3 regions of the Streptomyces sp. NPDC002018 genome follow, and region 1 is predicted to be linked to each of the others. Evidence: riboswitches for the same ligand, from Rfam matches in the RefSeq annotation. Region 1 holds a riboswitch; each other region holds the start of a gene.
The links. A riboswitch is a leader RNA that binds a small molecule or an ion and turns the genes downstream of it on or off. The one in region 1 is predicted to bind cobalamin.

Region 1 (9,337 bases):
CGGACGCGATCGCGCCCGTGGTGGGCGCCGCGTCCACCCTGCTGTTCACCCTGCCCGAGGAGGCGCTCGCCGGCTATCTGGGATTCTTCGGCGGAGCCCTGCTCTATCTGGCCGCGGCCGAGATCCTGCCCGAGGCACATCATGAGCACCCGGCCCGCTCCACCCTGCTCTGCACGGTCCTGGGCGTGGCCTTCATCTGGCTGGTGGTCGGTCTCGCGGGCTGAGGCACGAGGCCCGGCACCGGCCGGCACGCCCGAGAGCCCGCTCACCGTCCGCTCACCGCCCGCTCACGCCGGGCACCGCTCCACGAACCGCCGCGCCATCTCCGGCGCCGCCGCCCAGTGCGTATGCAGATAGCTCGCGTGCACGCCGCCTCGGACGAAGCCCTCCACCCGGCGGTCCGGGTGGACCACGCCCCAGGCGGGGGCGTCCCCCGCGCCGGGCTCCACCACCGTCCGGTGGAACTCGTGCCCCCGCACCCGGGTTCCGGCCCTCGCCAGCGCGCTGTCGCCGACCGCCACCGCCTCGCGGTAGCCCAGCGTCAGCCGCTCCGACATCCGCGCGTCGGCGGGCAGCACCCCGCACATCGGCCGCCCGTCCAGGGAGCGCGCCAGATACAGCAGCCCGGCGCACTCGGCGGCCACCGGAGCACCGGAGAACGCCAGCTCCGCCACGGCCTTGCGCAGCGGCTCGTTGGCCGACAGCTCCGGCGCGTACACCTCGGGGAAGCCGCCCCCGATCACCAGACCCCCTGTCCCGTCGGGAAGGGCCTCGTCACGCAGCGGGTCGAACGGTACGACGTCCGCGCCCGCGGCCGTCAGCAGCTCGGTGTGTTCCGCGTACGAGAAGGTGAACGCGGACCCGCCGGCCACCGCGATCACCGGCCGCCCGCGCCGCGCCGGAACACGCAGGCCGGCCCGGTCGGCCCGGCCGGCCGGCCCTGCCTGATCCGTCGACGTGAGGGACGCGCCCGCCGGAACCGGCGCGGCCCGGACCGATGCGGCCGCGACCGATGCGGCCGCGACCGGCGCGGGCGGCTCGGACGCCGCGAACCCCGGCTCCCACGCCGTCGTGTCCAGCGGGGGAGCACTGCGCGCCAGCGCCAGCAGCGCCTCCAGATCACAGCCCGCCCGCACCCGTCCGGCCAGCTCACGCATCGCCGCGACCGCCTCCGCCCGCCGCTCGGCCACCGGCACCAGACCGAGATGGCGCGAAGGGGTACCGACCTGTCCGGCGCGCCGCAGCACCCCCATCACCGGCACACCCGACTCGTCCAGCGCGTCGCGCAGCAGCCGCTCGTGCCGGTCCGTGGCGACCTTGTTGAGGATCACCCCGCCGATCCGTACCTCCGGATCCCAGGAGGCGAAACCGTGCACCAGCGCCGCCACGGAACGGGACTGCGACGAGGCGTCCACCACCAGCACCACCGGCGCCCGCAGCAGCTTCGACACCTGGGCGGTGGAGGCCAGTTCGCCCTGGCCGGACGCGCCGTCGTACAGCCCCATCACGCCCTCGACGACCGCCAGGTCACAGCCCGCCGCGCCATGCGCGAACAGCGGCCCGATCAGCCCCGGGCCGCACATGTACGCGTCGAGATTCCGCCCCGGGCGGGCCCGGCCGCCCCCGGCGGACACCGCCAGCGCGTGATACCCCGGATCGATGTAGTCGGGCCCCACCTTGTGCGGGGACACGGCGAGACCGCGCTCCGAGAAGGCCGCCATCAGCCCCGTCGCGACGGTGGTCTTGCCGCTGCCGGAGGCGGGCGCGGCGACGACCAGACGCGGGACGTTCACCACTCGATGCCCCGCTGGCCCTTCTGGCCCGCGTCCATCGGGTGCTTGACCTTGGTCATCTCGGTGACCAGATCCGCGAAGTCGGTCAGTTTCCCGGGGGCGTTGCGCCCGGTGATCACCACATGCTGGGTCCCGGGGCGGTCGCGCAGCACCTCGATCACCTCGTCCGTGTCCACCCAGCCCCAGTGCAGCGGATAGGCGAACTCGTCCAGGACGTACAGCTTGTGCGTCTCGGCCGCCAGATCGCGCTTGACCTGCTCCCAGCCCTCGCGCGCCGCCTCCTCGTTGGAGAGCTGGCTGTCGCGCTGCACCCAGGACCAGCCCTCGCCCATCTTGTGCCAGGCGACGGAACCGCCCTCGCCGCTCGCCCCCAGCACCGTCAGCGCGCGCTCCTCGCCGACCCGCCACTTCGCCGACTTCACGAACTGGAACACCCCGATCGGCCAGCCCTGGGTCCACGCGCGCAGCGCGAGCCCGAACGCCGCCGTCGACTTGCCCTTGCCGGTGCCCGTGTGCACGAGCACCAGCGGGCGGTTGCGGCGCTGGCGGGTGGTGAGACCGTCGTCCGGAACGGTTTCCGGCTGTCCCTGCGGCATTACGCGGCCCTCCTGGGGCGTCCGTTGCTGACCTGCTGTACGTCCCTGACCAGACCGGCGATGCTGTCGGCCCGCAGGGCGTCGAGTGTGATGGCCGTGCCCTCCAGCGCGGCGGCGAGCGAACCGGCCAGTCCCAGCCGTACCGGCCCCGACTCGCAGTCCACGACCACCGAGGCCGTTCCCTCCGCCGCGTGCAGCCGGGCCGCGCGCGCGGCCAGCGCCACCGGATCGGGACCGCCCGTCGCACGGCCGTCCGTCACCACCAGCAGCAGCGGACGGCGCGCGGGATCGCGTATCCGCTCCACCCGTAGCACGTCATGGGCCTTGAGCAGCCCGGCGGCGAGCGGGGTGCGCCCGCCCGTCGGCAGCGACTCCAGCCGCGCCGCCGCCGCGTCCACCGACGAGGTCGGCGGCAGGGCCACCTCGGCCGCCCTGCCCCGGAAGGTGACCAGACCGACCTTGTCGCGCCGCTGGTACGCGTCCAGCAGCAGCGAGAGCACCGCGCCCTTCACCGCGCTCATCCGCCGTCTGGCCGCCATCGACCCGGACGCGTCGACCACGAACAGCACGAGATTGCCCTCGCGCCCCTCCCGGGTCGCCTGCCGCAGATCGTCCCTGCGGACCACCAGTCCGGGGCCGCCGCGCCCGCGCGCCCGCTGGTGCGGGGCCGCGGCCTGGACGGTCGCCGCGAGATGCAGCTTGGTCAGCGTGCCCCGGGGCCTGCGCGATCCGGTCGTCCTGCCGTGGTCGGTACGGGCCCGGGAACGGCGTCCGGCGGCGCCCTCGCCCAGCCCGGGGACGCTCAGTGTCTTCGTACGGAACGGCTCGGCGGCCCGTACGGCGGACTGCTCACCGGCACCGGCACCCGCGCCCGCTCCGGCACCCGCTCCGGCATCGGCGGCCGGGTCCCGCGGCCGGCCGTCGGGCTCCGTCCCGGGCTCGGGCCCGGCCGGCGGTTCCGGCTCCGCGGGCGCGTCGTGCCGCCTCGCGCCCGACTCCGGCGGTGTCCCCGTCGCCTCGGGGCCGCCCTGCGGCGGGATGCCACCACCGGGTCCGTCCGGGCCGCCGGGACCGCCGCCGTCCGGGTCGTCGTCCCCGCCGTCACCCCCGTGGCCGTCCCCGTGGCCGTCCTCGCCCTTGAACCGCTCCAGCGTGTCGTCGAGCCTGTCCTCGTCCAGCCCAGGCGCGTCGAACGGATTGCGGCGCCGCCGGTGCGGCAGCGCGAGCAGCGCGGCCTGCCGCACGTCCTCGGGGCGTACCGCCGTACGCCCCGCCCACGCGGCCAGCGCCGTCGCGGTCCGCGCCATCACGATGTCCGCGCGCATCCCGTCCACCTCGAAGGCGGCGCAGGTCGCGGCGATCTGGAGCAGCGCGGTGTCCCCGAGCCGCACCCCGGGCAGCAGCGCGCGCGCCGCGACGATCCGCTCCCGCAGCGCGGTCTCCTCGCCGGCCCAGCGCGCGGCGAAGCCGGCCGGATCGTCGTCGTACGCGAGCCGCCGCCGTACGACCTCCACCCGCAGCTCCGGCTCCCGCGAGGCCGCGACCTCCACGGTGAGCCCGAAGCGGTCGAGCAACTGCGGGCGCAGCTCGCCCTCTTCGGGGTTCATCGTGCCGACGAGCAGAAAGCGCGCGGCATGCCGTACGGAGACGCCTTCGCGCTCCACGTACGAGGCGCCCATGGCGGCGGCGTCCAGCAGCAGATCGACCAGATGGTCATGGAGGAGATTGACCTCGTCGACATAGAGCACCCCCCGGTGGGCGTCCGCGAGCAGCCCGGGTTCGAAGGCCTTCACGCCCTCCGACAGCGCCCGTTCGATGTCCAGGGCCCCGACGAGCCGGTCCTCGGAGGCGCCGACGGGCAGTTCGACCATGCGCGGGGGCCTGGAGACCCCCGGCCCGGTCTCGTGCGGTCCGTCCGGGCAGTGCGGATCGGGCGCGGCGGGATCACAGCCGAACCGGCACCCGGCGACCACCGCCAGCTCGGGCAGCAGGGCGGCCAGGGCCCGTACGGCTGTGGACTTCGCCGTGCCCTTCTCCCCGCGCACGAGGACTCCGCCGACCGCCGGACTGACCGCGTTGAGCAGCAGGCCCAGCCGCAGATCGTCCATCCCCACGATGGCGGTGAACGGATAGGGGATGCTCATATGCTGATCGCTCCTTCGAGTACGGCGGTGGTGGTCATGGGGCCCCCGGGGGGATGAAGGGCAGCCCGGCCGGCGCCCCCTCCTCGATCAGCCGCAGCAGGGCGTCCGTGTCCGCGTGCTCCTCGACGAGATCACCGAGAAGGTCGAGCTGTTCCTCGCGCAGCGCGCCGAAGCTCGTGTCGGGCGCGGGGACGAAACGCCGGCCGGCCGTCCGCGCCACCTCCGTCAGAAAGCGCCGCCGGAACGTGTCGCTCTCCAGCGCCCCGTGCCAGTGCGTGCCCTGGACGGCGCCCACCCGGCAGCCGTCCAGCGCCCGTCCGCCGGCGTCGGAGACAAAGGCGTCCCCGCCCCGCACCTCCGCGACGCCGTGATGGATCTCGTACCCCTCCACGGGCGCGCCGAGGGCCGTCCCGGACGGTCTGGCCAGGGTCTTCTCGCGGGCGAACCGCACCCGTACGGGCAGCAGCCCCAGTCCGGCCACGGCGCCCGCCCGTGACTCCACCTCGTCGTCGATGTGCTCACCGAGGATCTGGTAGCCGCCGCAGATCCCCAGGACGGGACGCCCCTCGGCGGCCCGCCGCGCCAGGGCGTCGGCGAGCCCGCGCTCCCGCAGCCACGCCAGCGCCTTCACGGTGCCACGGGTGCCGGGCACCACCACGAGATCGGCGTCGGCCAGCTCCTCGGGGCGGTCCACGAACCGTACGACCACGCCCGGTTCGGCCGCGAGCGCGTCCACATCGGTGAAGTTGGACATCAGGGGTACGGCGCAGACCGCGACCCGCAGCACCTCCTCGCCGTGCGGGGGAGCCACCAGGGACTCGCGCACGGTGCCGCGCAGCGAGATACGCAGTCCGTCCTCCTCGTCGATGCCGAGGCCGTGCCGCCAGGGCAGCACCCCCAGCGTCGCCCGTCCTGTCAGTCCCCGGAGCATCTCCAGACCGGGCTCCAGCAGGGACACATCGCCCCGGAACTTGTTCACGAGATACCCCGCGACCAGGGCCTGGTCCTCGGGGCTCAGCAGCGCGGTCGTACCGAAGAACGAGGCGAAGACCCCGCCCCGGTCGATGTCCCCGACCACCACCACGGGCAGACGCGCGGCCCGCGCGACGCCCATGTTCACGATGTCGGTACGGCGCAGATTGATCTCGGCCGGGCTGCCCGCGCCCTCGCAGATCACCGCGTCATAGGTGGAGCGCAGTTCCTCCAGGCACTCCAGGACGGGGCCGAGCAGGGCCTCCCGCCCCCCGCGCAGCACGCTCTCCGAGACCGTCGCGCCGGCCCCCGCGACCGCGTTGGCCCCCGCCCGCTCGCCGGCCCCCGCCAACTCCCCTGACACGCCGGGCTTTCCGGGCACGCCGGGCTGTCCGGAGAGTCCGGAGGTCCCGCCTCCCGGGCTGCCGAAGAAACCCCGGGCGCTCAGCTCGCCCACCGGCCGCCCCATCAGCACCACTTGGCTGCTGCGGTCGCCACCGGGCTTCAGCAGCACGGGATTCATCAGCGCCGTCGGCTCCACCCGGGCCGCCTGCGCCTGCATCGCCTGCGCCCGTCCGATCTCCGCGCCCTCGCGCGTCACGAACGAGTTCAGCGACATGTTCTGCCCCTTGAACGGGGCGACCTTCACCCCCCGGCGTACGAGCCACCGGCAGATCCCCGCCGTGACGACGCTCTTGCCCGCGTCCGAGGTGGTCCCGGCCACCAGCAGACCCCCGCCGCGCCCGCCCCGGCTCATCCCAGTCCCCTTCCCGTGTCCGCCGCACGGCGGCGCAGCGCGCCGTACGCGAACCGGCCGGCGGCACAGACCGCGAGGGCGTATCCGCCCACCCGGCGCGACAGCCGCACGGCCCGCTCGATGTCGGCCGTCGTCACGGGCCGCCCCTCACCGTTCAGTACGGGCCGGTGCTCCACCCGTCCGCCGTACGCGAGTGTCCCGCCGAGCCGTACGCCCAGCGCGCCCGCGAACGACGCCTCCACCGGGCCCGCGTTGGGGCTCGGATGCCTGCGCGCGTCCTGCCGCACCGCCCGCAGGGCCCCGCGCGGATCGTCACCGGCGACGGCGGCCAGGGCGGCGGTCAGCCGGGCGCCCGGCCAGCCTGCCAGATCGTCGAGCCGGGCCGACGCCCAGCCGAACCTGCGGTACCGGGCGGACCGGTGACCCACCATCGCGTCCAGCGTGTTCACCGCGCGGAATCCCACCAGTCCGGGCACGCCCGCGATCGCCCCCCACACCAGCGCGCCCACGACGGCGTCCGAGGTGTTCTCGGCGACGGACTCCACGACGGCGCGCGCGAGTTGCTGTCCGTCCAGTGCCTGCGGGTCACGCCCGCACAGCCGTGGCAGCCGCTCCCTGGCCAGCGCGAGGTCCCCGGCGGTGAGCGCGGCGCCGATCGCGCGCGCCTCCCGGCCCAGGGAGGTGCCGCCGACGACGGACCAGGTGGCCAGGGCGGTCAGCGTGACGGAGGCGGCACGGCTCTCCGGGATGCCTCCTCCACCCCGTACACCCCGTACACCCCGTACTCCCCGTGCTCCCCGTGCACCCCGGGCCGCGAGGACCGCGAGACCGGCGGCGCCTCCGGCGCACACCAGCGTGTGCAGCGTGCCCCAGCCTCGGTGGTCGTGCCACAGCGCCCGTTCGACGGCCCCCGCCGCCCGGCCGAACGCGGCCACCGGATGCCCCCGGCGCGGATCGCCGAACAGCCGGTCGCCCAGGAGCCCCAGGGCCGCGCCGTACGCGAAGACCCGCTCGGCGGTCGCACCGCCGCCGCGCACGGCGGCCGAACCGCTGCCAGGCATGGCGAAATGTCCTCACTCAGGGTCCGCGCCCCGGCTCGACGTGATGCGGCGGCGAGAGTTCCTGGCTCCTGGGACAGTTCCCAGTGACAGTGGCGGGACCGCGCCGGATTCGCACCGGCTTCCTCTTCTGCCGCCGTAATGGCCCCGGCAGTCCACCACGCCCCGTGAACACCCGTCAACCCATCCCTGACCTGCGGCGGGACAGTGTGCGAAGCCCCACATCGCCCCGTAAGGGCCGGGGCGATGCGGGGCGAGGCGAGGCGAAGCGGGACGGGCGGGACGGGCGGGACGGGCGGGACAGGGGCGGGGGTCAGGCGACGATCAGATAGATCCCGTACGCCACGGCCGCCGCGCAGAGGGCGAAGCAGGCGTACGCACCCGTGCGCGCCAGCGCCGCCGTGCCCGTACCGCCGCCCTGCGCGACGGCGGACTCGCGCCTGGCGAGACCCACGATGCCCAGGGTGAACAGGCCCACGAGGGCGACGGTCGCCACGAGGCTGACCCCGAAGACGGAGCCGAGTGCTGCCCAGTCGATCTTCATACGTTCTTTCCTTAGACCGAGGCGGTTCGGACCGCGATGGTTCGGACCGAGAGGGTTCGGATCGAGATGGTTCGGACCGGGACGGTTCAGACCGAGGCGGTGCGGGCCGGCTCACCGGCGCCGCCCGGAGGGGACGGGATGGTGGCCGAGAGGTCCTGCGCGGCACCGGCCGTGGGGGGCGGGGCGACGGCCGCGACGCCGTTGGCCACGGCGTCGGCGGGCTCCCCGGCCTCGTTCTCGGTGACATTGGTGTGGTCGACCGGGCGGCGGCGCGAGGCGAGCCAGATCGCGCCGGAGAACGCCACCAGCAGCGCGGCGACGACCGCGACGCCCCAACTGCCCTGGCCGGTCAGGAACTCCGCGCAGGCGGCGACCAGACCCGCGGCGGGCAGGGTCAGCCCCCAGGCGATGAACATCCGGGTGGCGGTGGACCAGCGGACCACACCGCCCTTGCGGCCGAGGCCGGCGCCCATCACGGCCCCGGAGCAGGACTGGGTGGTGGAGAGCGAGAAGCCCAGGTGGGAGGAGGCCAGGATGACGGTCGCGGCGCTGGTCTGGGCGGCGAAGCCCTGCTGCGGCCTGAGATCGGTGAGGCCGGTGCCCATGGTGCGGATGATGCGCCAGCCGCCGAGATACGTACCGAGCGCGATCGCCGTGCCCGCGGAGACGATGACCCACATCGGGGGGTTGGAGCCGGGCGCGAGCACCCCGCCGGTGACCAGCGCGAGCGTGATGACGCCCATGGTCTTCTGCGCGTCGTTGGTGCCATGGGCGAGGGAGACCAGACCGGCGGAGGCGATCTGCCCCGCGCGATAGCCCTTGGCGGTGGCCCTGTCGTCCGTACCGCGGCCGATGCGGTACGTCAGCCGGGTGGCCAGCAGCGCCGCGAGACCCGCGACGACCGGAGCGGCGAGCGCCGGGATGAGCACCTTGGTGATGACGACACCGCCGTTGACCCCGGAGGCGCCGACGGACATCAGGGTGGCGCCGATCAGTCCGCCGAAGAGGGCGTGGGAGGAACTGGACGGCAGGCCGAGCAGCCAGGTGAAGAGATTCCAGAGGATGGCGCCGACGAGCGCCGCGAAGATCACTTCTGTCCGGATGCCGTTCTCGTTGATGAGCCCGCCGGAGATCGTTCTGGCGACCTCCACGGAGAGGAACGCGCCGACCAGATTCAGAACGGCGGACATGGCCACCGCGGTCTTGGGCTTCAGGGCGCCGGTCGAGATGGTCGTCGCCATCGCGTTGGCGGTGTCATGGAAACCGTTCGTGAAATCGAACACGAGCGCCGTCACGATCACGATCGCAAGCAGCAGTGTGATGTGTTCCATTTACCCAGGCAATCGTTCGACGTAGGGGGCCTCGGTGAACGTAGGGAGTCAGGGTGAACGGAAGATGAACTGCGCAGGGCTTCGCGGTGTCTCCCGCTGACGTCGGCGTGGATCTGTTCGGATGATCGGGAGAACGGTGTAC
Region 2 (9,337 bases), on a different contig from region 1:
TCGGTATGAAGGACGGTTTCGGCTTCTCCGCCGGGGCGGTCGACTTCTTCCTCAACCTCGGTATCGCGACCAACCCCTGGGGTCTGGTGCTGGTCGGTCTCTGTTTCGCGGCGGTCTACTACGCGGTGTTCCGCTTCGCGATCGTCAGGTTCAACATCCCGACGCCGGGCCGCGAGTCCGACGAGGAACTCGCCGAGCTCCAGAAGGCCGAGGCCAAGTAGGCCCGCGCCGCCCCTGCCACGCGCCGCCCCCTGCCACGCGCTGCCACTGCCACGCGCCGCCGTGCCACGCGCCGCACAGCCCCGTGGGCCCCGCCGTTGTCAGGAACGGCGGGGCCCACGGTTGGTTGCCATGCTGTCAGCCACCGGCGGCCACCGGCCGGAAGGCGCGCGCGGACCCTCGGTCAGATCTCGTACACCGCGCCGGGAACGGCCAGTTCCGCCGGGCCCGCGTAGACCTTGCGGGCATCGGCCAGATTCTGTTCGCCGTCCGTCCAGGGCGGGATATGGGTGAGGACGAGCCGGCGCGCGCGGGCGCGGGCGGCGTGGGCGCCTGCCTCGCGGCCGTTGAGATGGAGGCCGGGAATGTCCTCCTTGCCGTAGGTGAAGGCCGCCTCGCAGAGGAAGAGATCCGTGTCCTGGGCCAGCTCGACCAGTGGTTCGCAGACGCCGGTGTCACCGGAGTAGGTGAGCGACCGGCCGCCGTGCTCGATCCGGGCGGCGAAGGTCTCTATGGGGTGGGAGACCTTCTCCGTACGGACCGAGAAGGGGCCGATGTCGAAGGAGCCCGGCTTGAGCGTGTGGAAGTCGAAGACCTCGCTCATGGACTTGTCCGTCGGGGTGTCCGCGTAGGCCGTGGTGAGGCGCTGCTCGGTGCCCTCGGGCCCGTACACCGGGATGGCGTCGCAGCGACCGCCCTCGAAACGGTAGTAGCGGGCGACGAAGTAGCCGCACATGTCGATGCAGTGGTCCGCGTGGAGATGGCTGAGGAAGATGGCGTCGAGGTCGTAGAGACCAACGTGGCGCTGCAACTCGCCAAGGGCGCCATTACCCATGTCGAGGAGCAGCCGGAAGCCGTCGGCCTCTAGGAGGTAGCTGGAGCAGGCCGATCCCGCGGAGGGGAACGAGCCCGAACAGCCGACGACGGTGAGCTTCATGGAACGTGAACCTCCGTGGCGTGGAAGGGGGGCGACGGGGGTTGTGCGGTCCGTCGAGCGTAAAGCGCGAAACGGCTGGTCGCTCCTCCACAGCGGTCCGTTGTGGGAGAACTCACCTGCGCTGTCACCGGTTCGGATGGACGGGGACGGCGGGGTGACGACGGGTCCGGCCGGGGCCGTACACGCGTCCGGCCCCCTGCCCGGATCGGGCGGAGGGCCGGTGCGCGGTCCGCGGACGCGGTCCGGGGCGGCCGCGCGGGGACGGGCCGGGACGCGGGGCCGGACACCGGATGGTGCGCGGGGCGGGACGCCGGATGGCGCGCGGGGCTGGACGCCGGATGGGATACGGGGCGGGACGCGGTGCGCGGACGCCGGACGGGGAGCACGGCCGCCGTCGGACGGCCGTGCCGGACGCCGGGACGGCCGGTTCGGGCCCGGCTCATGTCCCGGACCGGGTCCGGGGTCACGCCCAGAGCTGGCCGTGCAGGGTCTCGATGGCCTCTTCCGTGGTGGCCGCCGTGTAGACGCCCGTGGAGAGGTATTTCCAGCCGCCGTCCGCGACGACGAAGACGATGTCGGCGCTCTCCCCGGCCTTGACCGCCTTGCGCCCGACGCCGATCGCCGCGTGCAGCGCGGCGCCGGTCGACACCCCCGCGAAAATGCCCTCCTGCTGGAGCAGTTCACGGGTACGGGTGACCGCGTCGGCCGAGCCGACGGAGTAACGCGTGGTGAGTACCGACGCGTCGTACAGCTCGGGAACGAATCCCTCGTCGAGGTTGCGCAGGCCGTAGACGAGGTCGTCGTAGCGCGGCTCCGCGGCGACGATCTTGATGTCGGGCTTCTGTTCCCGCAGGAAGCGTCCGACGCCCATCAGCGTGCCGGTCGTGCCGAGCCCGGCCACGAAGTGGGTGACGGACGGCAGGTCGGCGAGGATCTCGGGGCCCGTGGTGGCGTAGTGGGCGCCCGCGTTGTCGGGGTTGCCGTACTGGTAGAGCATCACCCAGGAGGGATTCTCGGCCGCCAGTTCCTTGGCGACCCGTACCGCCGTGTTGGAGCCGCCCGCCGCCGGGGACGGGACGATCTCCGCGCCCCACATCGCCAGCAGGTCGCGCCGCTCCTGGGAGGTGTTCTCCGGCATCACGCAGACGATGCGGTAGCCCTTGAGCCTGGCCGCCATGGCGAGCGAGATACCGGTGTTGCCGCTGGTGGGCTCCAGGATGGTGCAGCCCGGGGTGAGCCGGCCGTCCTTCTCGGCCTGCTCGACCATATGAAGGGCGGGCCGGTCCTTGACCGAGCCGGTCGGGTTGCGGTCCTCCAGCTTGGCCCAGATCCGGACGTCGTCCGAGGGGGACAGCCGGGGGAGCCGTACCAGAGGGGTGTTGCCGACCGCCGCCAGCGGGGAGTCGTAGCGCATCAGGCCGGGATCGCTTCGAGCGCGCCGCCGGCCACCGCGGGGAGGATGGTGACGCTGTCGCCGTCGGCGAGCTTGGTGGAGACGCCGTCGAGGAAGCGGACGTCCTCGTCGTTGAGGTAGACGTTCACGAACCGGCGGAGCTGGTTGCCGGCGGCCGGGTCGAGGAGCCGCTCCCGGATACCGGCGTGCCGGGATTCGAGGTCGGCGAACAGCTCGGAGAGCGTGTCACCGGTGCCCTCGACGGCCTTCGCGCCGTCGGTGTAGCTGCGGAGGATGGTCGGGATGCGGACCTCGATGGCCATGGCATGGGCTCCTGTCGGGAGATGGCGTGACGGGCGCGCGGCGCGGGCCCCCGCGCGAGGGGGTGTGGTGCGGATACGGCCGGACGGCGCTCGGGGGCTGTCGCTCAGCCGGCGGCGCTGTCGGGACAGATGGCACTGGCGAGGCGGCACAGATCGACGTGCAGCCGCGCCACGAGCAGCGGGGTGCTCGGCGTCTTGTCGCTCACGTCGGTGAAAACCATGGCTTCATGGTATCGATTCCCGGTCGCCGCCCCGGTAGGGGATCTCGCGGGACGGACGACCGGTGTTCGTCAGATGGACGGCGGCAGATAGACGACGGTGGGGGCGCCGGTGACCGGATGGGTGGTGACCTCGGCCGATACCCCGTAGACCCGCGCGAGCAGCTCGGGGGTCAGAACGGAGCGGGGGGTTCCGGAGGCGACGATCCGGCCGCCCTGGAGCACATGGATCCGGTCGCAGTAGTAGGCGGCGAGGTTCAGATCGTGCAGGGCCAGCAGATTGGTGGTGCCGGACCCTCTGATCAGGGTGAGGACATCGAGCTGGTACCTGATGTCGAGATGGTTGGTCGGTTCGTCGAGTACGAGCAGGGACGGGCGCTGGACCAGGGCGCGGGCGATGAGCGCGCGCTGCCGTTCACCGCCGGACAACGAGGGGAAGGCACGGTCCGCGAGGGCGGCGATCCCGACCCGGCCGAGCGCCGCGTCGGTGAGGGCGGTGTCGGCGGTCGTGTCGGCCTCCCAGAAGTGTTTGTGCGGCGAGCGGCCCATGGCGACGACCTCGCGCACGGTCAGCTCGAAGTCGGACCCACCGTCCTGCGGGACGGCGGCGACACGGCGTGCCCGTGCCTTGGCCGTCATGGTGTGCAGATCGTCGCCGTCGAGCAGGGCGTGTCCCGCGGTGGGACGGAGGGTCCCGTACACACAGCGCAGCAGGGTGGTCTTGCCGCTGCCGTTGGGGCCGACGAGTCCGACGGTCTCGCCGGGGGCGGCGGTCAGCGCGGCGCCGTCGACGAGCAGCCGTCCTCCGGTCTCGTACGAGAGCCCCTCGATCCGCAGTCCGGCGGCGTCCGGGGCGGTCATACCGGTGCTCCTTCGGGGCGGCGGCGCATCAGCCACAGGAAGAGCGGCCCGCCGGTGAGCGCGGTGAGGACGCCGACGGGGATGTCCTGGGGCGCGGCGACGGTACGGGCCGCGAGATCGGCGACGACCAGGGCGAGCGCCCCGCCCAGTGCCGCGACGGGCAGCAGGACGCGATGACCGGCGCCGACGGCCATCCGGGCGGCGTGCGGGGCCAGCAGTCCGATGAAGCCGACGGCCCCGCTCGCGGCGACCATCACCGCGGTGACGAGCGAGGCCAGGACGAAGACGGCGGCCCGGAAGCGTGAGGTGTCGAGGCCGAGGACGGTCGCGCCCTCCTCCCCCACGAGCAGCAGATCGAGCGGCCGGGCCAGCGCCATGAGCAGGGCGGTCCCGGCGGTGAGCGCGACGGCGGGCACGGCGAGCGTGGCCCAGCGGGCGCTGCCGAGGCCGCCGAGCGACCAGTAGAGCGCCTCCTGGAAGTGCTCGGGCCTGGCGGAGAGCATCAGGATCAGGGTGGTGAGCGCGGAGAGGATGTACGAGACGGCCACCCCGGCGAGCACCAGCCCGCCGCCGGTCATCGTGGAGCCGCGCCGGGCCAGCCCGTACACCAGCGCCAGCGCGAGCAGCGCCCCGGCGAAGGCGGCGGCCGGCATGGCGACGGTGGTGGTGACCCCGCCGCCGATGCCGAGGACCAGCACCAGTACGGCGCCGGTGGAGGCCCCGGAGGAGATGCCGAGCAGGAACGGGTCGGCGAGCCGGTTGCGTACGAGTGCCTGGAGGACGGTGCCGACGACGGCGAGCCCGGCGCCGACGATCGCGCCGAGCAGCACCCTCGGCAGCCGTACGTCGAGGACGATGGTGCGGAAGGGGCCCGGCTCGGCGCCGCCGGCCAGGATCGTGAGCACCTGGCCGGGCGGGATCCGTACGGAGCCGAGGGCGAGGCCCGCGACCACGGCGACGGCGAGCGCGGCGGCGAGGCAGCCGAGCACGAGGGTGTGGCGGAGCCGCCCGTGGGCACGGGCGGGCGCGGTCGCGCGGCTCACGGCGGCTTACTTCACGGCTTCGGGGTGGAGCTGGGCCGCGAGCCGTTCGACGGCGGCGGGGGCCCGTACGCCGAGGACCACGTCCGAGAGGGGCATGACCGCGAACCGCTGGTTCCTGACGGCCGGTACGTCCTTGAGCACCGGGTCCTCCAGCAGCCGCTTCTTCTTCTGCGCGACGGTGGTGGAGCCGTAGTCGTAGATGACGATGACGTCGGGCTCGCGTGCGACGACCTGTTCCCAGGTGGCGTCGCCGAAGGACTTGTCGAGATCGGCGAAGACATTGCGTCCGCCGGCCAGCCCGATCAGTTCGTTGCCGATGCCCGTGCCGCCGGCGGTGAACGCGGTCTTGTCGCCGCTGTCGTAGACGAAGACGGAGAGCGGTTCGACGCCCTTCAGCTCGTCGGCGGTGGACGCGACGGTGGTGCGGGCGTCCGCGATCCACGCGCGGGCGCGGTCCTGGACACCGAAGGTACGGCCGGTCTCCTCGACCTCCCGGTAGACGTCGTCCATGGTCGTCCGGCCGTCGGCGCAGTTCTCCAGATTGAGCCGGGTGCCGATCCCGGAGGCCTTGAGGTCGTCGCGGCTCCGGCCGTCCTTGGCGGCGAACGCGCTGGCGTATCCGCCGTAGACGAAGTCGGGGTTCGCGGCGAGGAGCTTCTCCTTGGCGGGGTACTCCGCGGAGAGGACGGGGACGCTCTTGTACGCCTTCTCGTAGGCGGGGAGGATCCGGTCGTCCAGCCAGGCGGTGCCGACGAGGGACTTCTCCAGGCCGAGCGCGAGCATGATCTCGGTGACGTGCTGGTTCATGGTGACCACCCGCTTCGGCGGCGCCTGGTAGGTGGTGGTCACCCCGCAGTTGGTGACGGTGTACGGGAAACCGGGCGCGGCCTGGGCGGCGGGCCGGCCGGCCGCCGGCTCCGCGGTGTTCCCGGAGGTGCCGCAGGCGGCGAGCGGGAGCAGTACGGCGGATATGAGGGCGAGCGGCACGGCGGGTGCGAGCGCACGGCGGCGCCGGGACAGGACAGACACGACTGGGCCTCCTCCGGGGGATTTCCGCGTCCCCTGGCTGGTGGGAGAAGGGCGGCAGGTCAGTTCCTGGCTGGCAGGCTTCGCGCCTGGTCACAGTGGCGGGACCGCGCCGGTTTCGCACCGGCTTCCTGGGTCCTGCCGCCTCGGTTCGGGTCCGAGTCTCTCAGACGATCTCGACGGGCTCCTCGGTGACCTCGCCGTCGACGATCCGGTACGAGCGGAACTGGAAGGGGCCCGCGTCATCGGTGTCCGCGGTGGAGACCAGCACATAGTGGGCGCCGGGCTCGTTGGCGTAGGCGATGTCCGTACGGGACGGGTAGGCCTCGGTCGCGGTGTGCGAGTGGTAGATGATCACCGGCTCCTCGTCGCGGTCGTCCATCTCCCGGTAGAGCTTGAGCAGATCCGCCGAGTCGAACTCGTAGAAGGTGGGTGAGCGGGCGGCGTTGAGCATGGGGATGAACCGCTCGGCCCGTCCGCCGCCCGCGGGGCCCGCGACCACACCGCAGGCCTCGTCGGGGTGGTCGGCTCGCGCGTGCGCGACGATCTGGTCGTGCAGGGCCTGGGTGATGGTGAGCATGCAGAGAATATAAGCGGACACCGCGGAGCACGGCGAAGGCCCCCGGACACCGGTCCGGGGGCCTTCGTACGGCAGGTGGCCGGGCCCTGTGGGGGCCTGTGTGGCCAGGCCCTGTGGGGCCCTGTCCTGCTCCTGTCCAGGATCTGTTCCTGTCCAGGATCTGCCGGGACCTAGTCCACGGCGGAGGCGTACTCCCGCTCGGCGCGCTGCGCGATCGCGGGGTTGCGGCGCTTCAGGAACTGCCAGCCCGCCGCCAGGGCCACCGCCCAGACCGCCGCGACATAGAGACAGACCCGCGCGTCCTTGTCGTAGGCGATCAGACAGGTCACCAGGGCCAGGAAGGCCACCGCGACCCAGCTGAAGAGCGCGCCGCCGGGGGCCGGGAAGGACGAGGCCGGCAGCCGGCCCGCCTCCACACCCCGGCGGTAGCGGATATGGCTGATCAGAATCATCATCCAGGTCCAGATGCCGGCGGCGGTGGCCACGGAGGTCACATAGCCGAAGGCCTTCTCCGGGACGACGTAGTTGAGGACCACGCCGATGCCCATCAGGACGACGGAGACGGTGATGCCGAAGGCGGGGGTCTTACGGGAGTTGAGCCGGCCGAAGATTGTCGGCGCCTCGCTGTTGGCGGCGAGGTCGCGCAGCATCCGCCCGGTGGAGTACATCCCGGAGTTGCACGAGGAGAGCGCGGCGGTCAGCACGACGAAGTTGACGATGCCGGCCGCGAGCGGGATGCCCATCTTCTCGAAGGCGTGGACGAAGGGGCTGTTGCCCGCCGAGAACTCGGTCCACTTGACGACGGCGAGGATGACGGAGAGCGCGCCGACGTAGAAGACGATGATGCGCCAGGGCAGCGTGTTGATGGCCTTGGGCAGGGTCTTCTCGGGGTTCTCCGACTCGCCCGCGGTCACCCCGACCAGTTCGACTGCGAGATAGGCGAACATCACCCCCTGGAGGGTCATCAGGCTGGAGCCGATGCCGTTCGGGAAGATCCCGTCGTGTGCCCAGAGGTTGGAGGCGGCGGCGGTCTCACCGGCGTCGGAGAAGCCGAGGGTGAGGACGCCCAGACCGATGACGATCATGCCGATGATCGCGGTGACCTTGATCATCGAGAACCAGAACTCGACCTCGCCGAAGATCTTCACCGAGATCAGATTGACGCCGAAGAGCACCACCAGGAACACCAGCGCGCTGACCCACTGGGGGATCTGCGGGAACCAGAAGTGGATGTAGATCGCGGCGGCGGTCAGTTCCGCCATTCCGGTGACGACCCACATCAGCCAGTACGTCCAGCCGGTGGCGAAGCCGAAGAACGGGCCGAGGAACTCCCGGGCGTACTCCGCGAAGGAGCCCGAGACCGGCCGGTAGAGGAGCAGCTCGCCGAGCGCCCGCATGATGAAGAAGATCACGACGCCGGCGAGGGCGTACATGAGGATGATGCTGGGGCCGGCCTTGGCGATATTGGCTCCGGCGCCCATGAAGAGACCGACACCGATCGCGCCGCCGATGGCGATCATCTGGACCTGGCGGCTGCCGAGCCCCCGCTCGTAGCCCTCTTCGGCCGGACCGCCCCCGGCGGGGCCGTCCGCGGCGCGGTCGCCGCCGTGTTCCTTTTCCCTGTCGACCTGCGCAGAGGTCATGTCGTGCAACCCTTTCTCCATGCCGATCCGCGCCGGTGTCGGCCGCGGACCAGTTCGTGATCCCCCCGGATACGGATGGAGTGCCGCCGGCGGTCGGCCGGCGAAAGCACCCCCGGGGACAGGGGTGGAGTCCCCGGGGGGTCGTGAAGATTTATCACGGCGGCGGGCGTGACCGGCGGACGGTTCTGTGGCGCAGCCCACAGGAAGAAGCGGAGGAATCGCACCGCGAACCGCAAAGGTCGCCGGACCGGTGACATGATCGTTATGGCGACTTGAGCGTCAGTTGAGCGTACGGGAAGAGGCCGGCCGGGGGCCGCCGCATGACATGTGGACGCCAGCCCCCGGCGCCCGCGCGTCCTGTGCGCGGGACACCGTGGCGGTGCGGCCCGGTCGGCCCGGATCAGGGCATCAGCGTCTCGACGAGGGTTTCCTGGAGCGCGCCGAGCCAGAGGTACGCCATCACCATCGGCTTGCGCGGGTCGGAGTCGGGCAGCCGGTACAGCTCGCCGCCCTCGTCCTCGTCCGTGACCTCCAGCCGCGTACCGATCGTCAGCCGCAGATCGTTGAGCGCGCCGAGCCAGTGCAGACAGTCCTCGGGGGTCAGCTTGAGCACGGCGCCGCCCTCGCCCGTCGAGGTGAGCCCGTCCAGCGAACGGACCAGCGCGATCCCGTCCTGGCGCTTGCGGCCCCGCAGATCGTTCTCCGTGAACCGTCGGAACTCGGCGGAGAACTCCTTCAGTTCGTCGTCGTCATCGCCGTACGCGTCGGGGAAGAGCCGGGCCAGCGCCGGGTCGTCGGGCGGCTCGCTGGGGCCCTCCGCGAAGAGCGAGGCGAGCGGGTCCTCACCCTGGGCGGGCTCGTCACCGGGCCCGATCAGCTCCAGGAGCTGTACGGCCAGGGAGCGCAGGATCGAGATCTCGACCTCGTCGAGCGCGACGGCCGCGCCGCCGCCCGGGATCGCCTCGAAGCGCCCGGCCATCAGGTGCGGTCCTGGGAGAGGGTCGCCCAGAGCCCGAATCCGTGCATCGCCTGCACATCGCGCTCCATCTCCTCGCGGCTGCCGCTGGAGACGACCGCGCGGCCCTTGTGGTGGA
Region 3 (9,337 bases), on a different contig from region 1:
ACCCGCTCCGTCGAGGGACGCCGCCTCCTCCAGTTCCCGGGGGACCTGGGTGAGTGCCGCGTAGAGCGTGACGGCGACGAAGGGGATGGCGCCCCAGACGACGACCGCGCCGATGATGGTGAAGCCCTGAACGGGGTCGAGGAACCAGTTGTGGCCCTGGGCGTCCACTCCGAGGTACTTGGTGAGCACCATGTTCAGCACGCCGTAGTCGGAGTCGGCGAACCAGCGGAAGATGGAGGTCGCCACCAGCAGGGGCATCGACCAGGCGGCGATCAGCGCGGCGGTGAGCAGCAGCCGTACCCAGGTGTCCATGCGCTGCATCACCATGGCGATGCCGAGTCCGACGACCATGGTCGCCACCACACAGACGACCATGAAGATGATGGTCCGCCAGACGACGGCCCAGAACTCACCCTCGCCGAGGATATTGGTGAACTGGTCGAAGCCCACCCAGGGAGCGGCGTCCCCGGTCCACAGTTCACGCCGGCCGACATCCTGGAAGGACATGATGACCGTCTTCACCAGCGGCCAGGCGAAGACGGCGGCGATCGCGACGAACGCGGGTGCTATCAGAAGGTACGGCAGCAGCGCGCCCGCCTTGCGCGGTCTGCGCGGTGCGCGCTGAGGCGGCTGAGGGCCGGGGCCTTCGGGGACCCGCGCTACGGATACCGGCGGATCGGCTGCTTTCATGTCGGCGGCACTCACTGTGCTTGCCTTCCGTTCGGACCTGGTACCGGAGGGCGGGGGGTGGCGGACCCTTTCGGGCCCCCCACCCCCCGCGGGTACTGTCCTTCGGTCTTCGCGGGCTGGTCCACGCGGACCGGCCGGACAGCACCCGGGCGATCAACTGAGTCTCAACAGAGCCGGGATCCCGGGGAGTTCGGACTCGGGGAGTCCGGGATCAGGACTCTTCGTTGATCAACTGGTCGATCTCCGCGTCGGCCGCCTTGGTGGCCTCCGCTACCGACTTGCCCTTGATGATGTCGAGCAGCATGACCTCGAGCGTTTCCTTCTTCTCGATGGCCGTCCAGCCCGGGGCGATCGGGGTGAACCACGCGTCGGGGACGGCGTTGGCGATCGGCGCGGTCTCCGGCTTCGCCTTCAGCGGCTCGAGCTGCTTGGTGTTGTTCGGCAGGATGTTCTTGGAGACGAGGACGTCCTGCGACTTGGCGCTGGTGAAGGCGGCGATCCACTCCTCACCGAGGTCCTGGACCCCGGACTTGGAGATGGTGGCGAGGTCGGAACCGCCGATGAAGGACGGCAGGGTCTTGCCCTCGGGGCCGGGCATACCGGCCGTACCGATCTTGTCCTTCAGCTTCGGGTTGCCGTTGGCGGCCGAGTCGACGACGCTGCCGGCCTCCCAGCCGTTGCCGTAGAGGAGCGCGGTCTTCTCGTTGGCCATGACGTTGGCGTGGTCCGCCTCGTCCTTGGTCTTGTCGCCGTGGTTGTACTTGTTCACCAGGTCGACGAAGTGCTGGATGCCCTTCTGCGCCTCGGGGGAGGAGAGGCTGGACTTCCACTCCTTCGCGCCCTCGTCGTAGGTGGCTATCTTGCCGCCGTACGCCGCGACGTAGGACATCGCCGCGTACCAGTAGCGGCCCGGCAGGTAGAGCGGCGAGAACGCCTTGTCCTTGCCGTACTTGGCGCCGACCTTGCCGAGGGCCGCGGTCAGCTCGTCCTCGGTGGCGGGCAGCACGTCCGAGCCGGTGGCGGCCTTGAACATGTCCTTGTTGTAGATCGCCACACGGGCACCCGCGTAGTAGGGCACGCAGTACTGCTTGCCCTCGAACGAGCAGGTGTCCTTCAGACCCTTGATCCAGGTGTCCGAGTTCTCGTACTTCTTGGGGTCGATCTCACCGAGAGCGCCGTTGAGGATGTACGTCATCGTCTCGGTGTTGCCCAGCTCGACGACATCGGGGAACTTGTCGCCGGCGAGCGCCGCGTCGAGCTTCTTGGCCTTGTCCGCCCACTGCTGGTACTGGACCTTGACCGTGACATTCGGGTACTTGGCCTTGAACTGGTCGTTGACGTCCTTGACCAGTTCCGGCCAGGTGCTCTGCGCGTCCGACATGAGCCAGACGGTCAGCGTCTCCTTACGGTCCTTGGGATCCTTCGACGCCGTGCTGTCGTCCGAGCCACACGCGGCAATACCGACCATCATGCCCGCGACGCCGACCGTCGCGATGAGCTTGCGCTTCACGCCACCCTCCTCAGGGATGCCTGCAACCCCTGCCCACCGCGAAGACCGCGAAGACTTACGACGAGTACTGCTGGGGCTGGGACCTGGTCTTTAATGGTTTAGACCAGTACGGGGAGCTTGGCCTAGACCTTTAGGGGTGTCAAGGGTGTATAAGAAGGGCAGTCGTGTCCGTTATCGGACCGACACCTGAGGGAGGGCGACGACCCGTGGCCGGCCCGTGCCACCATGTGAGCCGCGACAGACGGAGGAGCCGGTGACGGCAGCAGCGCAGGAGTCGGGAAGGCAGGCCATGGCCACGGACGGGGGCGGGAGCACCACAGAGACCGAGACCGGAGCTCCCATCCGCACGGCACGCGTGCCTAAGTATTACCGTCTGAAGCGGCACTTGCTCGATATGACGGAAACTCTTCCGCCCGGTACCCCGGTTCCTCCGGAGCGTACACTCGCGGCCGAGTTCGACACCTCACGGACCACCGTGCGCCAGGCGCTCCAGGAACTGGTCGTCGAGGGCCGGCTCGAACGGATCCAGGGCAAGGGCACCTTCGTCGCCAAGCCCAAGGTCTCCCAGGCACTCCAGCTCACCTCGTACACCGAGGACATGCGGGCCCAGGGGCTGGAACCGACGTCCCAGCTCCTGGACATCGGCTATGTCACCGCCGATGACACGCTGGCCGGGCTGCTCGACATCACCGCGGGCGGGCGCGTCCTGCGCATCGAGCGGCTGCGGCTGGCGAGCGGGGAGCCGATGGCCATCGAGACCACGCATCTCTCGGCGAAGCGCTTTCCCGCCCTGCGCCGCTCGCTCGTCAAGTACACCTCCCTCTACACGGCGTTGGCCGAGGTGTACGACGTCCATCTCGCCGAGGCCGAGGAGACCATCGAGACCTCCCTGGCCACCCCGCGTGAGGCCGGGCTGCTCGGCACGGACGTCGGGCTGCCGATGCTGATGCTCTCGCGGCACTCGCTGGACGCCGCGGGCGAGCCGGTGGAGTGGGTGCGCTCGGTCTACCGGGGCGACCGCTACAAGTTCGTGGCCCGGCTCAAGCGCCCGGCGCGCTGACGCCGAACCGCCGGCCCCGGCGTGCTGACGCCGGCCTGCTCGCTCGGCCCGCCGGCCTCGGGCCGCCGACCCCGGACCGCCGCGGGCGGCGCGGGAGCGAGCGTACGGAAAGATCGGACGTACGGTCAGGAACCGGGCCCCGGGGCCCGGTTCCTTCGCGTTCGCCTCCCAGTCCTTCACATCCGGACCTACCCCCTGCCGACGCCCTTGCACTAGATTTCCTGCGCGTTAATCAATGGCGATCAGTGAGGGGACAGATCCGCTGTGTCAGAAGTTCCGGAAGAGAAACCACCCACGACGCGACCCCCGACGGTCACGCCCGCGCGCGTGGTGATCGCGCTCTGTCTCCTCGCGCCCTTCGTGGCGCTGCTCTGGGTCAGCTCCTACGCGAAGACCGATCCCACCTTCATCGGCATCCCGTTCTTCTACTGGTACCAGATGGCCTGGGTGATGGTCTCGACCGCGCTGACCATGGTCGCCTACCAGCTCTGGCAGCGTGACCAGCGCGCCCGCAGGGCAGGTGCGTCGCGATGAACGACGGCGTGAACGGTGTCGCGCTCACCGTCTTCATCTTCTTCTTCCTGGCCGTCACGGTCATGGGGTTCCTGGCCACGCGCTGGCGCAAGGCCGAGAACGAGAACAGCCTCGACGAATGGGGGCTGGGGGGCCGGTCGTTCGGCACCTGGGTCACCTGGTTCCTGCTCGGCGGCGACCTCTACACGGCGTACACCTTCGTGGCCGTCCCGGCGGCGATCTACGCGGCCGGCGCGGCCGGCTTCTTCGCCGTGCCGTACACCATTCTCGTCTACCCGCTGATCTTCACCTTCCTGCCGCGGCTGTGGTCGGTGTCGCACAAGCACGGGTACGTCACCACCTCGGACTTCGTCCGGGGGCGGTTCGGCTCGAAGGGGCTCTCGCTGGCGGTCGCCCTCACCGGCATCCTCGCCACGATGCCGTACATCGCGCTCCAGCTCGTCGGCATCCAGGCGGTGCTGGATGTGATGGGCCTCGGCGGCGGTGAGAACACCAACTGGTTCATCAAGGACCTTCCGCTGCTCATCGCCTTCGGTGTGCTCGCCGCGTACACCTACTCCTCCGGACTGCGCGCGCCCGCGCTGATCGCCTTCGTCAAGGACACCCTGATCTATCTGGTGATCGCCGTGGCGATCATCTACATCCCGATCAAACTGGGCGGCTTCGACGACATCTTCGCCAAGGCGGGCGAGGCGTTCGCGGAGCCCAACCCGGCGACCGGCCAGCCGCGCGGGGCGCTCGTGCCGGGCGACGCCGGGCAGTGGGGCTATGCCACGCTGGCGCTCGGCTCCGCGCTCGCGCTCTTCATGTATCCGCACTCCATCACGGCGACGCTCTCCAGCAGGAGCCGCGACGTGATCCGCCGCAACACCACGATCCTGCCGCTGTACTCACTGATGCTGGGTCTGCTGGCGCTGCTCGGCTTCATGGCCATCGCCGCCGGGATCAAGGTGGAGAACGGACAGCTCGCGATCCCGCAGCTCTTCGAGACCATGTTCCCCGACTGGTTCGCCGGAGTGGCCTTCGCGGCCATCGGTATCGGCGCGCTGGTGCCGGCCGCGATCATGTCGATCGCCGCCGCCAATCTCTTCACCCGCAATATCTACAAGGACTTCATCAAGCCGGACGCGACACCGGCCCAGGAGACCAAGGTCTCGAAGATCGTCTCGCTGCTGGTGAAGGTCGGCGCGCTGGTCTTCGTCCTCTCCATGGACAAGACGGTGGCGATCAACTTCCAGCTCCTGGGCGGGATCTGGATCCTCCAGACGATGCCGGCCCTGGTCGGCGGTCTGTTCACCCGCTGGTTCCACCGCTGGGCGCTGCTCGTCGGCTGGGGCGTCGGCATGCTGTACGGCACGGCCGCGGCGTACGGTGTCGCGAGCCCCACCCAGAAGCACTTCGGCGGCTCCTCGGCGGAGATCCCGGGGATCGGGGAGATCGGCTACATCGGCCTCACCGCGTTCGTGCTGAACGTGGTGGTGACGGTGGTGCTGACCTTCGTCATGCGGGCGCTCAAGGCCCCCGAGGGCATCGACGAGACCTCGCCGTCCGACTACACGGCGGACGCGGGCGACCCGGGCGTCCGGACCGAGCTTCCCGCGGCCACCTCGGGCGAGCCCGTGCGCTGAACCTCCCGTACGGCCGTGAACGGGCCGCCGCGACCCCGCATGAGGGGGCCGCGGCGGCCCGTTCCCCGTTGCCCCCGCGCCCGTGACGGACCCGTTCCGCGTTGCCCCCGCGCCCATGGCGGACCCGTTCCGCGTTGTCCCCGGGCCCGTGGCGGATGAGTCCGGCACCCCGGGGCAGACCGCACACGACACAACATCTGGGGGGTGGCACGGGGCCCGCACCCCAGATGTATGCTCGACCTCGCTGTCGACGCAGGGGAATCCGGTGGGAATCCGGAACTGTCCCGCAACGGTGTGCTGTGGTGTGCTTTGTCATGCCCGCGAGTCCGAACACCTGCCGACGGTGCGTCCGGTTCGACCGATCCGGGCGCCGAGACGTCCGGGCCTCGCGGTTGGGCCGGTGGACGCCGCACTCCGCGCTGCCCCGGGAGGGGCCGTACGGCTGTGCGCGCCGCCCTGCCCCTCGCGACGGTCCGGAGCCGAGCGAGGGAGAGCACCACGTGACCATCGCGCCAGCCGATCCGGCCTCCGCGGACCTGAAGCAGGCCCCGGCAGCGGCGGTGGACGGCCCCGGGACCGCGCTGCTGCGGACCCTGACGGAGCTGACCGCCGATCTGCCCGACACCGACCCCGGCAGGGTCGCCGCCGCCGCGCTGCGGGGCCGTAACGCCGCGTCGGACGAGGCCGAACTGCGCGGGCTCGCCACCGAGGCGGCGGCCGGGCTGATCGCTGAGGACCCCGCCTACTCCCGGCTCGCCGCCCGGCTGCTCACCCGCGCCATCGCCGACGAGGCCGCGGGCCAGGGCGCGGTGTCGTTCTCCGCGTCGGTCGCGACCGGCCACCGCGAGGGCCTGATCGCCGACCGTACGGCCGCCTTCGTCACCCGGCACGCCGCGCGCCTCGACCAACTGGTCGACCCGGCCGCCGACGACCGCTTCGGCTACTTCGGACTGCGTACGCTCCACAGCCGCTATCTGCTCCGTCACCCGCTGACCCGTCAGGTGACCGAGACCCCGCAGCACTTCCTGCTGCGCGTGGCGTCCGGCCTCGCCGAGGACGAGAGCGTGCGCGCGCTGGAGGAGGTCGCCGCGCTGTACCGGCTGATGAGCCGGCTGGACTATCTGCCGTCCTCGCCGACGCTCTTCAACTCCGGTACGCGCCACCCCCAGATGTCCTCCTGCTATCTGCTTGACTCCCCGCTCGACGAGCTGGACTCCATCTACGACCGGTACCACCAGGTGGCCAGGCTCTCCAAGCACGCGGGCGGCATCGGCCTCTCGTACTCCCGCATCCGCTCGCGCGGTTCACTGATCCGCGGCACCAACGGGCACTCCAACGGCATCGTCCCCTTCCTGCGCACCCTCGACTCCTCGGTCGCCGCCGTCAACCAGGGCGGCCGGCGCAAGGGCGCCGCCTGTGTCTATCTGGAGACCTGGCACGCGGACCTGGAGGAGTTCCTGGAGCTGCGGGACAACACCGGCGAGGACGCGCGGCGCACCCACAACCTGAATCTCGCGCACTGGATCCCCGACGAGTTCATGCGCCGCGTCGAGTCCGACGGCGGGTGGTCGCTCTTCTCCCCCGTCGACGTGCCGGAGCTGGTCGATCTGTGGGGTGACGAGTTCGACGCGGCGTACCGCGCGGCGGAGGCGGCGGGCCTGGCCCGCAGAACCCTCCCGGCCCGGGAGCTGTACAGCAGGATGATGCGCACCCTCGCGCAGACCGGCAACGGCTGGATGACCTTCAAGGACGCCTCGAACCGTACGGCCAACCAGACCGCCGAGCCCGGCAGCGTCGTCCACTCCTCCAATCTCTGCACGGAGATCCTGGAGGTCACCGACGACGGCGAGACGGCCGTCTGCAACCTCGGCTCGGTCAACCTCGGCGCGTTCGTGCTGGAGTCGGGCGAGATCGACTGGGAGCGGCTCGACGAGACCGTCCGTACGGCCGTGACCTTCCTCGACCGGGTCGTGGACATCAACTTCTACCCGACCGAGCAGGCCGGGAACTCCAACGCGAAGTGGCGCCCGGTGGGCCTGGGCGCGATGGGTCTCCAGGACGTCTTCTTCAAGAAGCGGCTGCCCTTCGACTCCCCCGAGGCCGCCGCGCTCTCCACCCGGATCGCCGAGCGGATCATGCTCGCCGCGTACGAGGCGTCCTGCGACCTGGCCGAGCGCGACGGCCCCCTGCCCGCCTGGTCCCGGACCCGCGCGGCCCGGGGGGTACTGCACCCGGACCACTACGACGTGGACCTGACCTGGCCGGAGCGCTGGGCGGCACTGCGCGCCCGGGTCGCCTCGACCGGGATGCGCAACTCACTGCTCCTGGCGATCGCCCCGACGGCGACCATCGCCTCGATCGCCGGTGTGTACGAGTGCATCGAGCCGCAGGTCTCCAACCTCTTCAAGCGCGAGACGCTCTCGGGCGAGTTCCTCCAGGTCAACTCGTATCTGGTGGCGGACCTGAAGCGGCTGGGCGTCTGGGACGCGCACTCGCGCGAGGCGCTGCGCGAGTCCAACGGCTCGGTGGCGGGCTTCACCTGGATCCCGGCGGAGCTGCGCGATCTGTACCGCACGGCGTGGGAGATCCCGCAGCGCGGACTGATCGACATGGCGGCGGCCCGTACGCCGTTCCTGGACCAGAGCCAGTCGCTGAACCTGTTCCTGGAGACGCCGACCATCGGGAAGCTCAGCTCGATGTACGCGTACGCCTGGAAGAAGGGCCTCAAAACCACGTACTACCTGCGCTCGCGCCCGGCGACACGGATCGCGCGGGCGGCGGGGGCGGCCCGCGCGGTCGTACCCGCTCAGGCGACCGCGCCGACGGCCGCCACGGCCACTTCGGCGGCCACCGCGGCCATGGCCCCCACGGCGGAGGAAGCCGTGGCCTGCTCCCTGGAGAACCCCGAGTCCTGCGAGGCATGCCAGTAATGACCACTCACACCACCGGCCGTACCGACGACCGGACCAGTGCGACGACGAAGAACCTGCTGGACCCGGGCTTCGAGCTGACGCTGCGCCCGATGCGCTACCCGGACTTCTACGAGCGCTACCGGGACGCGATCAAGAACACCTGGACGGTGGAGGAGGTCGATCTGCACTCCGACGTCGCCGACCTCGCCAAGCTCTCCCCCGCCGAACAGCACATGATCGGCCGGCTGGTCGCGTTCTTCGCGACGGGCGACTCGATCGTGGCGAACAACCTGGTGCTGACGCTCTACCGGCACATCAACTCCCCCGAGGCGCGGCTGTATCTCTCCCGCCAGCTCTTCGAGGAGGCCGTGCACGTCCAGTTCTATCTGACGCTGCTCGACACCTATCTCCCCGACCCGGAGGACCGCACGGCGGCCTTCGCGGCGGTGGAGAACATCCCGTCGATCCGCGAGAAGGCGCAGTTCTGCTTCCGGTGGATGGACTCGGTCGAGACGATCGACCGGCTGGAGTCACGCTCGGACCGCCGGCGCTTCCTGCTCAACCTGATCTGCTTCGCGGCCTGTATCGAGGGGCTGTTCTTCTACGGGGCATTCGCCTATGTCTACTGGTTCCGCTCCCGGGGCCTGCTGCACGGTCTGGCCACCGGCACCAACTGGGTGTTCCGGGACGAGACGATGCATATGAACTTCGCCTTCGAGGTCGTGGACACGGTACGCAAGGAGGAGCCCGAGCTGTTCGACGAGGACCTGGAACGGCAGGTCACGGACATGCTGAAGGAGGCCGTCGAGGCGGAGCTCCAGTTCGGCCGCGACCTGTGCGGCGAGGGCCTGCCGGGTATGAACACCGAGTCCATGCGCGAGTACCTCCGGTGCGTCGCCGACCAGCGCCTCCAGCGCCTGGGCTTCGCCCCGGTGTACGGGGCGGAGAACCCCTTCTCCTTCATGGAGCTCCAGGGCGTCCAGGAGCTGACGAACTTCTTCGA

Region 2: another riboswitch for cobalamin. It lies ahead of ACFYYH_RS06125 (ABC transporter substrate-binding protein); the one in region 1 lies ahead of ACFYYH_RS17960 (cobalamin biosynthesis protein).
Region 3: another riboswitch for cobalamin. It lies ahead of ACFYYH_RS04040 (ribonucleoside-diphosphate reductase subunit alpha); the one in region 1 lies ahead of ACFYYH_RS17960 (cobalamin biosynthesis protein).

The regions. Positions count from the first base shown of each region.
Region 1 covers NZ_JBIASO010000009.1:342,827-352,163, forward strand. Annotated here, with positions in the region: gene ACFYYH_RS17935 (ZIP family metal transporter) at 1-224, shown strand, start outside; gene ACFYYH_RS17940 (cobyrinate a,c-diamide synthase) at 288-1,796, opposite strand; gene cobO (cob(I)yrinic acid a,c-diamide adenosyltransferase) at 1,790-2,389, opposite strand; gene ACFYYH_RS17950 (putative cobaltochelatase) at 2,389-4,533, opposite strand; gene ACFYYH_RS17955 (cobyric acid synthase) at 4,568-6,262, opposite strand; gene ACFYYH_RS17960 (cobalamin biosynthesis protein) at 6,259-7,323, opposite strand; cobalamin riboswitch at 7,356-7,495, opposite strand; gene ACFYYH_RS17965 (hypothetical protein) at 7,634-7,864, opposite strand; gene ACFYYH_RS17970 (anion permease) at 7,951-9,195, opposite strand.
Region 2 covers NZ_JBIASO010000003.1:109,776-119,112, reverse strand. Annotated here, with positions in the region: gene ACFYYH_RS06160 (PTS transporter subunit EIIC) at 1-221, shown strand, start outside; gene ACFYYH_RS06155 (MBL fold metallo-hydrolase) at 404-1,156, opposite strand; gene ACFYYH_RS06150 (PLP-dependent cysteine synthase family protein) at 1,620-2,570, opposite strand; gene ACFYYH_RS06145 (MoaD/ThiS family protein) at 2,570-2,872, opposite strand; gene ACFYYH_RS06140 (putative leader peptide) at 2,977-3,093, opposite strand; gene ACFYYH_RS06135 (ABC transporter ATP-binding protein) at 3,163-3,951, opposite strand; gene ACFYYH_RS06130 (FecCD family ABC transporter permease) at 3,948-4,994, opposite strand; gene ACFYYH_RS06125 (ABC transporter substrate-binding protein) at 5,001-6,014, opposite strand; cobalamin riboswitch at 6,063-6,197, opposite strand; gene ACFYYH_RS06120 (Mov34/MPN/PAD-1 family protein) at 6,187-6,600, opposite strand; gene ACFYYH_RS06115 (amino acid permease) at 6,771-8,243, opposite strand; gene ACFYYH_RS06110 (DUF2017 domain-containing protein) at 8,644-9,222, opposite strand; gene clpS (ATP-dependent Clp protease adapter ClpS) at 9,222-9,337, opposite strand, start outside.
Region 3 covers NZ_JBIASO010000002.1:118,364-127,700, forward strand. Annotated here, with positions in the region: gene ACFYYH_RS04015 (carbohydrate ABC transporter permease) at 1-705, opposite strand, end outside; gene ACFYYH_RS04020 (sugar ABC transporter substrate-binding protein) at 902-2,200, opposite strand; gene ACFYYH_RS04025 (GntR family transcriptional regulator) at 2,490-3,260, shown strand; gene ACFYYH_RS04030 (DUF3311 domain-containing protein) at 3,525-3,794, shown strand; gene mctP (monocarboxylate uptake permease MctP) at 3,791-5,422, shown strand; cobalamin riboswitch at 5,637-5,779, shown strand; gene ACFYYH_RS04040 (ribonucleoside-diphosphate reductase subunit alpha) at 5,923-8,352, shown strand; gene ACFYYH_RS04045 (ribonucleotide-diphosphate reductase subunit beta) at 8,352-9,337, shown strand, end outside.